Regions from separate parts of the Sporosarcina sp. P26b genome, predicted to be linked through region 4. Evidence: riboswitches for the same ligand, from Rfam matches in the RefSeq annotation. Region 4 holds a riboswitch; each other region holds the start of a gene.
The links. Region 4 has a riboswitch for S-adenosylmethionine ahead of CSV69_RS06435 (bifunctional homocysteine S-methyltransferase/methylenetetrahydrofolate reductase). Riboswitches for the same ligand answer to the same signal wherever they lie in the genome.
Positions count from the first base shown of each region.

Region 1: it holds a riboswitch for S-adenosylmethionine, as region 4 does, so the genes downstream of both, metK (methionine adenosyltransferase) here and CSV69_RS06435 (bifunctional homocysteine S-methyltransferase/methylenetetrahydrofolate reductase) in region 4, are expected to answer to the same signal.
Region 2: it holds a riboswitch for S-adenosylmethionine, as region 4 does, so the genes downstream of both, metA (homoserine O-acetyltransferase MetA) here and CSV69_RS06435 (bifunctional homocysteine S-methyltransferase/methylenetetrahydrofolate reductase) in region 4, are expected to answer to the same signal.
Region 3: it holds a riboswitch for S-adenosylmethionine, as region 4 does, so the genes downstream of both, CSV69_RS10710 (methionine biosynthesis PLP-dependent protein) here and CSV69_RS06435 (bifunctional homocysteine S-methyltransferase/methylenetetrahydrofolate reductase) in region 4, are expected to answer to the same signal.

Region 1 is NZ_PDYW01000001.1:15,752-18,884, reverse strand. It holds gene CSV69_RS00130 (DUF3891 family protein) at 1-255, shown strand, start outside; gene metK (methionine adenosyltransferase) at 298-1,509, opposite strand; SAM riboswitch class I at 1,686-1,805, opposite strand; gene pckA (phosphoenolpyruvate carboxykinase (ATP)) at 1,981-3,133, shown strand, end outside.
Region 2 is NZ_PDYW01000001.1:85,625-88,757, reverse strand. It holds gene CSV69_RS00480 (HAD family hydrolase) at 1-141, shown strand, start outside; gene CSV69_RS00475 (YetF domain-containing protein) at 188-892, opposite strand; gene metA (homoserine O-acetyltransferase MetA) at 959-1,867, opposite strand; SAM riboswitch class I at 1,960-2,066, opposite strand; gene CSV69_RS00465 (AbrB/MazE/SpoVT family DNA-binding domain-containing protein) at 2,217-2,489, shown strand; gene CSV69_RS00460 (thioredoxin family protein) at 2,608-2,922, opposite strand.
Region 3 is NZ_PDYW01000010.1:49,832-52,964, reverse strand. It holds gene CSV69_RS10730 (FadR/GntR family transcriptional regulator) at 1-358, opposite strand, end outside; gene CSV69_RS10725 (methylated-DNA--[protein]-cysteine S-methyltransferase) at 364-879, opposite strand; gene CSV69_RS10720 (DMT family transporter) at 898-1,212, opposite strand; gene CSV69_RS10715 (DMT family transporter) at 1,215-1,553, opposite strand; SAM riboswitch class I at 1,711-1,812, shown strand; gene CSV69_RS10710 (methionine biosynthesis PLP-dependent protein) at 1,893-3,023, shown strand.
Region 4 is NZ_PDYW01000004.1:159,120-162,252, reverse strand. It holds gene CSV69_RS06435 (bifunctional homocysteine S-methyltransferase/methylenetetrahydrofolate reductase) at 1-1,691, opposite strand, end outside; SAM riboswitch class I at 1,774-1,885, opposite strand; gene CSV69_RS06430 (hypothetical protein) at 2,050-2,247, shown strand; gene CSV69_RS06425 (biotin transporter BioY) at 2,374-2,976, shown strand; gene bioB (biotin synthase BioB) at 2,976-3,133, shown strand, end outside.

The sequences.
Region 1 (3,133 bases), on a different contig from region 4:
GAACATATATTCTTTCGCGACGGCATTCCTTCAACAGGCATTTTCCCTGCATTACCGATAGGACGAATTGGGATCTATTTTGCAGATCAGCACACTATTAAGGTGGAAAATTATCCATTTAGCTATTCATTTGACGTTGAAGTAAAGCAAAAGACTGTTTTGAAAAAAGACATTGAGGATCAAGGATTGCTAGTAGCTTATGAAGAGGCAGATTATGAATTGATTCCTTTTCATATTACGCCGGCAAATAAATAAAAAATGCAGAAAGAGGAAATGTTTTCCCCTTTCTGCACTCCATTATTGCTTTACACGTACTTTACTAGCAAGTTCTTTCAACGCTTCCACTTTATCCGTCTGCTCCCATGGCAATTCGATATCCGTGCGGCCAAAGTGACCGTACGCTGCTGTTTGTTTGTAGATTGGACGACGTAGGTCGAGCATTTTAATAATGCCTGCCGGACGAAGGTCAAACAATTCACGTACGAACTCCACTAATTGTGTTTCGGATAGTTTACCTGTGTCGAATGTGTTGATCGAGATAGAAACTGGGCTTGCTACACCAATCGCATATGCCAACTGGACCTCACAGTGCTCAGCTAGTCCAGCTGCCACGATGTTCTTAGCTACGTAACGAGCTGCATAAGAAGCGGAACGATCCACTTTTGTAGCATCTTTACCTGAGAACGCTCCCCCACCATGTCGTGCATAACCACCGTACGTATCAACGATGATTTTACGTCCAGTTAGACCGGAGTCTCCTTGAGGACCACCAACGACGAAGCTGCCGGTAGGGTTAATGAAGTATTTCGTATGCTCGTCCAACAAGTTTTTGGGAACGACTGCATCGATGACTACTTCTTTAATATCTTTCTCGATTTGTTTGAGTGTAGCTTCAGGATGATGTTGTGTGGAAATAACAATCGTGTCAATTCGCACTGGATTATTATCCTGATCATACTCTACTGTTACTTGTGTTTTGCCATCAGGACGCAAATAAGGAATTAGTTCTTCCTTACGTGCTTCTGCTAAACGTCGTGCCAATTTATGAGAAAGACTAATTGGTAAAGGCATAAGTTCCGGTGTTTCATTACATGCATATCCGAACATTAAACCTTGGTCACCTGCTCCGATGTCATCTATGTCTTCATCTGTCATAGACCCTTCACGCGCTTCAAGTGCCACGTTGACACTAGCAGCAATTTCAGGTGATTGCTCATCAATAGATGTAAGTACAGCAGATGTTTCGTAATCAAAGCCGTATTTCGCACGAACATATCCAATTTCCTTTACAGTATCGCGAACTACTTTTGGAATATCCACGTACGTTGTCGTAGTGATTTCTCCCATTACTAATACGAGTCCAGTCGTGATACTCGTTTCACATGCCACACGCGCATTTGGATCCTCGGTTAGGATCGCATCTAAAATTGCGTCTGAAATTTGGTCGCACATCTTGTCTGGATGGCCTTCTGTAACTGATTCTGATGTAAACAGTCGACGGTTTGTCATTTTGTTTCCCCCTATATTAAGCATCATGATACGGTACTCTCATAAGTCCCTGGTAAAGTTCCACGCCTAGACGTCAAGCATATACCATAAGGATTCAGGGCTAGACAATATAAAAAGCCCTTCACTCACATTCAATCCATGAGTAAAAGGCAAAATTTCACGCGCAGCACCTTTCACTCTTATCGTCCAAGGAATTAAACCTTGCTTCAGGTTTGGCACCTTCGCGCTAGACTACTGTCTATTGCAGGTTGCCGGGTTTCACAGGGCCTGTACCCTCCACCAACTCGGGATAAGAGTATCCGTTCATGTCACATCTTATTAAAAAGTTTGGATTTTGTCAATTTTTTTATTCTAAATCACTTGAGTTTTCCATTAGTATAGATTAATATTCTTAATGTGTTATACTATTTACGAATTAGGATATTCTTATCAAGATAAATAAATCGACTACGCAAAGGACGGTATGTAAATATGATATCTGCAAAAATTGATGATAGTTTAAAAAGTCTTCTTAGTGGAAGCAACGTGACGATCCAAGCGTCTGTAGCAGAATTAACGGAAAAAGCAGCAGCAAGAGGCGAAGCTAAACTTTCAGCAGACGGCGCAATTACTGCACGTACAGGCAAGTACACAGGACGCTCACCTAAGGACAAATTCATCGTTGAAGATGCAGTGTCTAAGGATAAAGTAGATTGGGGTAGCACGAACAGCCCAATTTCAGAAGAGATCTTTGATTCATTATACACGAAAGTCATTGATCATTTGAAGGAAAAAGACGAGCTCTTCGTTTTTAAAGGATTTGCAGGCGCGGATAAAGACTCCCAGTTGTCTATCCAAGTAATCAATGAATTAGCTTGGCAGAACCTATTCGTTCACCAGCTATTCATCCGTCCAACAGAAGAAGAATTACAAGCACACGAATCGCAATTCACAATTTTGGCTGCCCCTTCATTCAAAGCGGATCCAAAAGTGGATGGCACTAATTCGGAAACTTTCATCATCGTATCACTCGAGAAACGAATTGTTTTGATTGGTGGAACAGAGTACGCAGGAGAAATGAAAAAATCTATTTTCTCTGTTATGAACTTCTTGCTACCTGAACAAGGTATTCTTTCTATGCACTGTTCAGCAAACGTAGGTGAAGAAGGCGACGTTGCTTTGTTCTTCGGACTTTCTGGAACAGGTAAAACTACTCTTTCAGCAGATGCTAACCGTAAACTAATCGGAGACGATGAGCATGGCTGGTCTGATAACGGCGTATTTAACATTGAAGGTGGATGTTACGCAAAATGTATCAATCTTTCTGCAGAAAAAGAACCTGAAATTTTCGGAGCAATCCGTTTCGGTGCAGTTTTAGAAAACGTTGTATTGGATGAAGTAACGCGCATTCCAGATTATGATGATAAATCATTGACAGAAAACACACGTGCCGCTTACCCTATCGAAAATATCGATAACATCGTGACACCGTCTGTTGCTGGTCATCCTAAGAATATTATCTTCCTAACTGCCGACGCTTCCGGAGTATTGCCTCCGATCTCGATCCTTACAAAAGAACAGGCAATGTACCACTTCTTGAGCGGTTTCACTTCCAAGCTTGCTGGAACTGAGCGTGGAATTACTG
Region 2 (3,133 bases), on a different contig from region 4:
GTGAATTGGGATAATAGCTTTGCTTATGGTGACAGCATTTCAGATCTTCCAGTCTTAGAACAAGTCGGACATCCTGTAGCAGTTCGTCCAGATGAAAAACTTACGGCCATAGCCAAACAAAGAAACTGGGAAATATTATAAAATAAAACAAACGCGAAGAGCCCTGATTATTTCAGGACTTTTCACGTTAAGTTGATTTTAATGTATTAATATATAAACTGCCATCTGTCTGAATTTCCGCATAGAGCACATGCTCAGGCTTGGAAATCCCCTGTTTTTTTAATTGTTCGGTTAGCCAAGTATCGGTCAATTGAAGTTCTCGCATATTTTTCTCTTCTACTTTCCCGTTAGTAATAATCTCAGTCGGAATATACTTTGGCGGTGGTGATGGGGCCTTGACATCTTTTTTTGTCGCATACTTCTCACCGGTATTCAGCATGACGCTCAAGTTACCATTCGTTTCAAATATCGCGTAATTGACATCCTTTACCGAAAATACCGACTGCTCGCGTAGCATCATATTTAGATCATTGAAACTTAACCGTAATTTACGCATGGAACCTTCTAGAATTTTTCCATTCTGTATGACAATCATCGGTTTATCATCGAGTAATACGCGAAGCTTGATGGATTTGAATGATAAAAAGTTAGCAAGAATTGTTAATACTGCCCATAAAACCATTCCATATAAACCATTTAAGAATGGCGTTTCAGACTCTCCTGCCAAATTGGCTGCAATCGAACCGATTGTTATGCCTGTCACATAATGAAAGAACGTCAATTGAGACACTTGTTTCTTCCCCATGAAACGCGCTAAAATCAACAGCACAATAAATGAAATCACCGTTCGTAAAGTCATTTCCCAAAAAGCTAATTCCCAAAATTCATCTATGTTCACTGCATACACCTCCAGTAGTCGGAGTATGTGCAAACTATAGGAATTTATACAACAATTCTTTTAACTCCAGTTGTAAGGAGTTTTTTGGTAGACATAGTAATTGAGCCAATTGGAGAATAATAAATGGGTATGAGAGCGCCAAGTATTTAAAGGCTCATTTGTCGGGTCATCATTCGGATAATAGTTTTCTGGAACATCAATATCTGCTCCTTTTTCTATATCACGCGTGTATTCATCCCCTAATGTGTGTGCATCGTACTCTAAATGTCCCGTGACCATAATATGCTTTGCATCATTCGAGATTACAATGAATGCACCTGCCTCTTCAGAAGCAGAAAGTAATGTCAATTCGGGATGATTCTTTATTTCTTCTAATGGCACCCCCGTATGACGTGAGTGTGGTGCTACAAATACATCATTGAATCCGCGTGCCAAGTTCACTGTCGGATCGGTAATGTCATGTGAAAATACTCCAAAACATTTCTTCGTCAACTCAAACTTGTCAATTCCGTAATGATGATAAAGTGCCGCTTGTGCACCCCAACAAATATGAAGTACAGACGTTACATTCGTTTTTGTCCACTCCATGATTTCCTCTAACTCTTTCCAATACACTACATCTTCGAATTGTAGAAGTTCGATTGGGGCACCTGTAATGATCATGCCGTCAAAACGACGGTTTTTGACATGTTCAAACGTAGTATAGAAGGTTTCTAGATGATTCTGACTGACGTTTTTTGAAACGTAGGTAGCCGTATTAAGAAATGTAACATTTACTTGTAATGGTGTATTTCCAAGCAATCTAAGCAATTGTAATTCTGTCTTCTCTTTTTCAGGCATCAAGTTTAAAATCAATATGTTAATCGGACGGATATCCTGTGCGGTCGCACGTTCTTCATCCATAATAAAGATTTTCTCTTCTTTCAGTAATTCCCCTGCTGGTAGATGTTTTGGTATGTTAATCGGCATGCTATTTCCCCCTTGAAGATCTATTATTACTATTTCTATACAAAAAGCCCTCATTTCTCTTGGATAAGAAAATGAGGGTTGACCGTTCACCGTTCTTATCTCTCAAGACAACAATCTTGTTGGAGGTAGCACCTTCCTGTTTGCACAGAGGTTGCTGAAGCTTCATCAGGCCAATTCCCTCAGCTTCTCTTGATAAGAAATATTTAATTACTGACTATTATAGCATTAATAATTTAATTGTATAGCAGAATTATCAAATTGTTCTGCGCGTTCAAGTTTTGTAAATTGTAGATAGCATATTTTTGTGTATAATAGAAATTACCAACTACATTTCTTCGAGGAGGAGCTTATGAAGTCTTTAGGTATTGTTCGTAAAGTAGATCATCTCGGTAGGATTGTGATTCCAAAAGAACTTCGAAATTCTTTGTCGATTGATAAGGGTGATCCTATCGAAATTTTCGCAGAGGATGATAGGATTATTTTGAGAAAATATCAAGTCAACAGAGCATGTTTCATCACGGGTGAAGTGATGGAAGAAAATAAACAATTGTCAAACGGTCTATTCATTAGTCCACAGGGCGCAAAAATCCTTATGGAGCAATTGAAAGATTTCACAAAATAAAGCACATAACAACTAATGGAGCATGTGGCTCAATAGAAAAGGACTGAAAACAACTTTTATAGTTGTCTTCAGTCCTTTGTTTAGTTATATCCATAATCTCAACTGTGAAAACAGTAAATTATGCCAGGCTATTAATAAACTCTTCGATCTCTTCTTTAGTTTTACGGTTTTTACTAACGAACCGGCCTGTTTCTGTACCTTCGCTAAACGCTATGAAGCTCGGAATACCGAATATATCTAACTGACTGCATAGATCAATGAAATCGTCACGATCAACAGAAACAAATTCATATTCCTCAAATTCCGTTTCCAATGTCGGTAAGAATGGTTCAATCACTCTACAATCCGGACACCAATCTGCAGTGAATAAGAAAATGACTCGTTCTTGTTGTTTAAGTTGCTCAAACTGCTCTAGAGATTCTAAATTCTTCAATTCCAAACACTCCTTTTTACGAATAGTATAAGATCACTATAGCACGCTTACTAGTACATCTTCTCTCCAGACGACTTATGCCATTTCCATTTACTAAATCGAAATTATGATATATCTTTATGATTAACGCCCAAAACACGAACGTTCACAAATAATTCATTATTTACGTTCGTATTTGGTAGTTTTCTGTTTTTTGCAGGAAAGCAATTGA
Region 3 (3,133 bases), on a different contig from region 4:
TACGTGATTCCGCTGCATTCGCCGCCGCTCCGGTCTCCACTATTTTTCTTACAGCCAATAAGTGTTGAATATCCTGTTGATTCATAAGCATGGCACTTTGCAGAGGAAAGATTAGATCGACAGAAGAGAACTCCTTGACGTATGTACCCTCTCCCTGACGCATTTCAATCAGTCCTCTAGCACGTAATGTAGATAAGGCTTCACGGATTGTAGATCTGCCAACGGTAAAGTTTTCAGCCAGTTGCTGTACAGAGTCCAATTTGTCACCCGGTTTTAACTCTCCCGACTGTATAGAGTTCAATAAACTATCTGCTACTTCTTCATATATTTTCTTTGGTTTAATTTGCTTATATTTCATCTTGCTCACTCCGTCCTATCACTAACCCAGCTTATCTTCTCTAATTGTAATAAACTTTGCTTACAATCCTTGCCATCGCGGTAGCCTGATAAACTTCCGTCTTTTGCAATAACACGGTGACAGGGTACTACAATCAACACGGGGTTTTTACCTATTGCAGATGCCACCGCACGAACAGAAGATACATTTCCTATACGTTCCGCTATATTTGAATATGTACGAGTTTCCCCATACGGTATTTGTTGAAGGGCTTGCCATACTTGTTGCTGAAATAGTGTCCCTTTTAAATCGAAGGAAACCGTTGGGAAGTTCGTTATTGTACCTGATAAGTACTCTTTCAACTCACTTATATAGACTGTTAACTTCGTTTTGTCTTCTATTAATCCTTCCGTATCAGAGCGTTTCAACCATTCCTTTAATCGCTCTACACTATCGTCAGCCATTCCGACATAGCACAGTCCCTTTTCCGTAGCTGCCAGTGTCACTAGCCATTCATTAAATTCAAATTGTGTCCAATACACCAAAATATTCACTCTCCTTCATCCGAATAGTTTTAAGCCCACAGCCCCTAGAATAATGAGCGAAAGAAAGAAAAGACGTTTGAGGCTGGCGGATTCTTTGAAAATCAATATTCCCATCAACACGGCTCCAGCTGCTCCAAATCCTGTCCAAACCGCATAAGCTGTACTCATCTGAATTTCTCTCATCGCAAGTGACAAGAAAATAAAGCCGAAGCCAAATACCCCTACAATGAGAAATAATCGTTTAATGGAACGCTTTTGCAAGTAATAATTGATACTCATTACACCGAAAATTTCACCGAGACTGGCAATAGCTAAATACACCCATGCCATTATCAGCCACCTCCTTCTGCATCCACCTGATCATCGTCCGTTGTAAGCTTAATGCCAACTACGCCAATGACAATCAAACCGATGAACGATAGCGTAACCCATGTGAACGCTGCATGAAAGACGAATATATCCACTAATAGGATAGCGGCGGCGCCGGATCCTGTAAAGACTGCATACACCGTACCCGAAGGCAATTTTTCACAAGCCTTAATAATGAAATAAAAACTAAAGATAATGGCCACACCGGTTCCAGTCCATTGGAGTACTGTGTCAGAGTACCGAAGACCGACTACCCAGAGGATTTCTATAACTGCCGCCAATGCGACGTAACTCCAAGCCATAAGGAAGACTCCCCCCATCGTGATGCGTATCTAGTAAGTATAGCAAATATTTTACTGAAACAAAAAAATCATCTGATCACACTTTAAAGGAAGCTTGCATCTAGTATATCTGCATGATAGAATAAATCCGTCAACAGTTTTGCCTATATTGCGAATATTCTTATCGAGAGAGACGGAGGGATAGGCCCAGAGATGTCTCAGCAACCAGCCACAGGCACGGTGCTAAATCCAAGGGTGACAATCACCTTGAAGATGAGAATATTGTATACACTTGTATGTTCGAGGGCCTATTCGAAAAGAAGAGGTTCTTTTTTATTTTTTCTAGGGGGATGGATATTCATGACAAACAACGGATTAGAAACAAGACTAGTACAACTTGGCAACCATAGCGATGAGAAAACCGGCGCAGTCAACACACCAATTTACTTGTCAACAGCTTATCATCATCAAGGACTGGGCAAGTCAACCGGGTATGATTACACACGCACAAAAAATCCAACACGTTCTGTTTTAGAAGAAGGAATTGCAAACTTGGAATCAGGAGATCAAGGATTCGCATGTAGCTCTGGGATGGCTGCCATTCAACTAATATTATCTTTATTTAAGGCTGGTTCAGAATTATTGGCGCCTGAAGACTTATACGGCGGCACGTATCGCTTATTTAATCAATATGAAGAAATGTATAATGTGAAGACTCGTTACCTTTCGTTCAATGATGTAGCAGAAGTCGAGCAAGCGATTACAGATCAAACAAAAGCGATTTTCCTAGAAACACCTACGAACCCGCTAATGCAAAATATAACAATCCGTACGTATGCGGAATTGGCTCAAAAGCATAATGTATTGTTGATTGTCGACAACACATTCTTGACACCTTATTTCCAGCGCCCAATCGAAGAAGGCGCAGATATTGTCATCCATAGTGCAACAAAATATATCGGTGGACATAATGATGTTCTAGCAGGTCTTGTCGTCGCTAAGGGTGAAGAATTATGTGAACGGTTATTTACAAACCACAATGCAATCGGTGCTACATTGTCCCCTCTTGATTCATGGCTTGTTGTACGCGGTTTAAAGACACTGCACTTACGCATGAAACAACATGACGCAAATGCAAAGGCGATGGTATCATATTTAGAACAAGAACCTCTTATTGTAGATGTGCTCTACGCAGGAATCGGTGGTATGTTGTCATTCCGAGTGCAGAACAGTGAGTGGGTTGGACCATTCCTAGAGAGTATGAATCTAATTTCATTTGCGGAGAGTTTAGGAGGAGTCGAAAGCTTCATCACGTATCCAACTACGCAGACGCATATGGATATTCCATTGGAAGAACGTAATCGTCGCGGAGTAGATGACCGACTGCTGCGTTTCTCAGTGGGCGTGGAAGACGTGGAAGATTTAATTGCAGATGTGAAACAAGCACTTTACGCTGCAAAAGAGGTAGTAGAAGGTGTCAAAGTACAATAATGTATGACCAACAGCTTAAACAGTCAATTTCATTTTGACGGTTCAAGCTGTTTTTGATTTGATCGAAATAACACGAATAACTTCATTAGTTAGACGTTAAAGTATATAAT
Region 4 (3,133 bases):
CCAACTTCTGTCGATTGATCTCGATCATCACTGCACTGGCGCATTCTTTCCAATACTTCATCGGAAAGCTTAATGCCAGGTACTTCGTGATGCAAGAACTCTGCGTTTCGAATATTCGTCAACGGCATAATCCCAATAAAAATCGGTGTGTCCAAATGCTTCGTTGCTTCATATACTTCTATGATTTTTTCTTTTGTATAAACAGGTTGAGTGATAAAGTAGTCTGCGCCCGCTTCGATTTTCTTATCTAGCCGCTGTACGGCACGTTCCACTACGCGTACGTTCGGATTGAATGCTGCTGAAATAGAGAAGTTGGCTTTTTTGCGCAATGGCTTTCCAGAGAAGGAAATACCTTCATTCAACTTTTTGATTAATTGTATTAACTCCATACTGTTCACGTCATAAACGCTCGTAGCCCCTGGGAAATCTCCCACTTTCGTTGGGTCACCTGTTACCGCCAGCACATCCGTGATACCTAGTGCATCCAAACCCATCAAATGTGACTGCAATCCAATAAGATTATGATCGCGACATGTCAAATGAACGAGCGGGCGAATATTGTGTTGCATTTTAATGATTGAGCCCATCGCCATATTACTGATACGAGGGGAGGCAAGTGAGTTGTCCGCCATTGTGATCGCGTCAACGCCTGCATCGTATAATACGTTCGCGCCTTTGACATAATCTTCTGTCTCTAAATGGCGCGGTGTATCCAACTCTACAATCACCGTACGCTCTGTTTTGGCTTTTATGTGAAGCGGTTGGTGTTGTACAGGACTCGCTTCTTGGATGACGATAGGTTTTGACGGCTGTACGACTTTTTCTGTAATAGGCGCAAGTCTAGCTAACTGCGTTTTGGCTGCTTTAATATGTTTAGGCGTTGTACCGCAACATCCACCGATTAACCGAACCCCTTGATCGCGTAGTAGTACGGCAGCACGACCGAAATACTCTGCCTCTGATTCATAGACTATTCGTCCATCTTCTACGTCTAATAGGCTGGCGTTTGGATAAGCTGATAAAAATGCTTTTTTCGGTAACGTGACATTATCGAATGCTTGAATCGTGTGGTAAGGTCCTAAGCGACAGTTGACGCCTACAACGTCTGCACCGAGAGACTCAAGTTGGTGAAGAGCATCGTTTAATGAAAGTCCGTTTTGAAGTACACCGGGGTCATGCATAGAAACTTGTGCAATTAATGGCACGTCCGTAACTTTCTTTAATGTGCTAACAACAGATGCTAATTCTTCAAAATCATAATAGGTCTCCAATAAAAGACCGTCGGGATCACCTGTTAATAATGCGTTTGCTTGTTCTAATACGACTTTTTCTATTTCATCCAATGTCGCATCACTTTTACGAATGCCACGTAGACCGCCGATTGTGCCAAGAACGAATTGTCCGCCAGGTGCTGCTGCGCGCTTTGCGATTTGGATGGCTGCTTTATTGAATTCCGTCACATGACTCTCCAAACCATATCGGGCCAATTTAATCGCGTTAGCGCTGTATGTGTTCGTTTGGATGATATCTGCACCTGCTGCGATGTAGTCTTGGTGAATTTGCTCTATAATTTCGGGCTTTTCTATGTTTAGCTCTTCATAACAATAATCAATTCCGTAAGAATATAAAATCGTCCCCATTGCCCCATCTGCTGTTAGGACATTTGTTTGTAGTTTCTCTAGCAATGACATGTTCCCATCTCCCCTTTGCTTTTCTAATCAAAAAAAGCCTTCAAGTATATTAGAAGGCTTTGTAATCTCAATGACTAGTTCCCTCTCATCTTTTCAGTGCGTCAACTTGACAGACTGCTGGAAGTAGCACCTTGCCTAAACGGCTGGTTGCTGAAGCGTCGACGGGCCAGTCCCTCAGCTTCTCTTGATAAGATACGATTCTTATTCAATTATTTTGATTATTCTAACCACATCATAGCGGCTTTGTTGTTCTTCGTCAAGTGAACATTCAGTGAAGTTCGTAGTCGGGATTTGCAACATAGAGAAATTGCGATATTTATGATAAAGTTAAAGGAGTAAATTGAAAAGGTGAGGAATTATGCGGTTCTTTAAATACTCATTTCCAATCGCTGTTCTTGTAGGTACTCTTGCTTGGATCATGATAGGTAATAGTTACGAAGAAGTTACTTATGATATGCGCGTGTACATTACGATTGCAGCTGCAATATTTAGTGGTTTAATTTCAAGCGTTCTGTTCCGTAAAGAAAAGGAAGAACAGATTGATAAGAAGAAGTAGGCTGTCAGCATGATGCTGCAGTCTTTTTTTTATTTATTTTTAGAGTTAACTTAAGAATAAATAGTGTTGACACAAGATGAGTTAACCTCTATTATTTTTATGGTAACTAATATAAAAAGAGGTGACATGATGGCAACTGCAACAGAGAGTCGACCGGTCAGTAGATTCAATGCACTAACCATTGTATACAGTGGAATGTTCGCATCATTAATGATGATTGGTGCAAATATTACATCCTTCGTGCCGTTTTTAGTAGTTGGTGGAGTACCTATTACATTGCAAACGTTTTTCGCAATCTTGTCGGGACTATTACTCGGCAGCCGTCTAGGTGCGTTATCAATGACGGTGTATATGTTAATAGGGCTAGCGGGTGCACCGGTTTTCGCAAGATTTTCAGGCGGATTCGGTCAGATATTAAGTCCGACGTTCGGTTTTATTGTTACTTTCATTCTAATTGCTTATGTAGCGGGAAAGATTGTCGAGCGAAATCAGACCCTGCCTGCTTTTATTACCGCAGCGCTAGTCGCTACCGCAATCAACTACATACTAGGTACAAGTTGGATGTATTTTGCGTATAAGATGTGGGCTGCTGCACCCGAGGTGTTTTCTTATAAGATTGCATGGCTATGGATGATGCCTCCACTGCCAAAAGATCTAATTCTAGCTGTGTTGTCAGGCATGTTTGCGTTCAGAATATCAAAACACTTGAAAGTGAGGCGTACATTATAATGAATTACCAACAACTCGCTACTAGAGTACTAGAAGGACATGTATTAACCGACGAGGAATCACTTGCACTATTAAACAGCCCAGATGAAGATTTACTATTATTGCTGCATGCAACGTACTCGATTCGATCACATTATTTCGGAAATAAAGTAAAGTT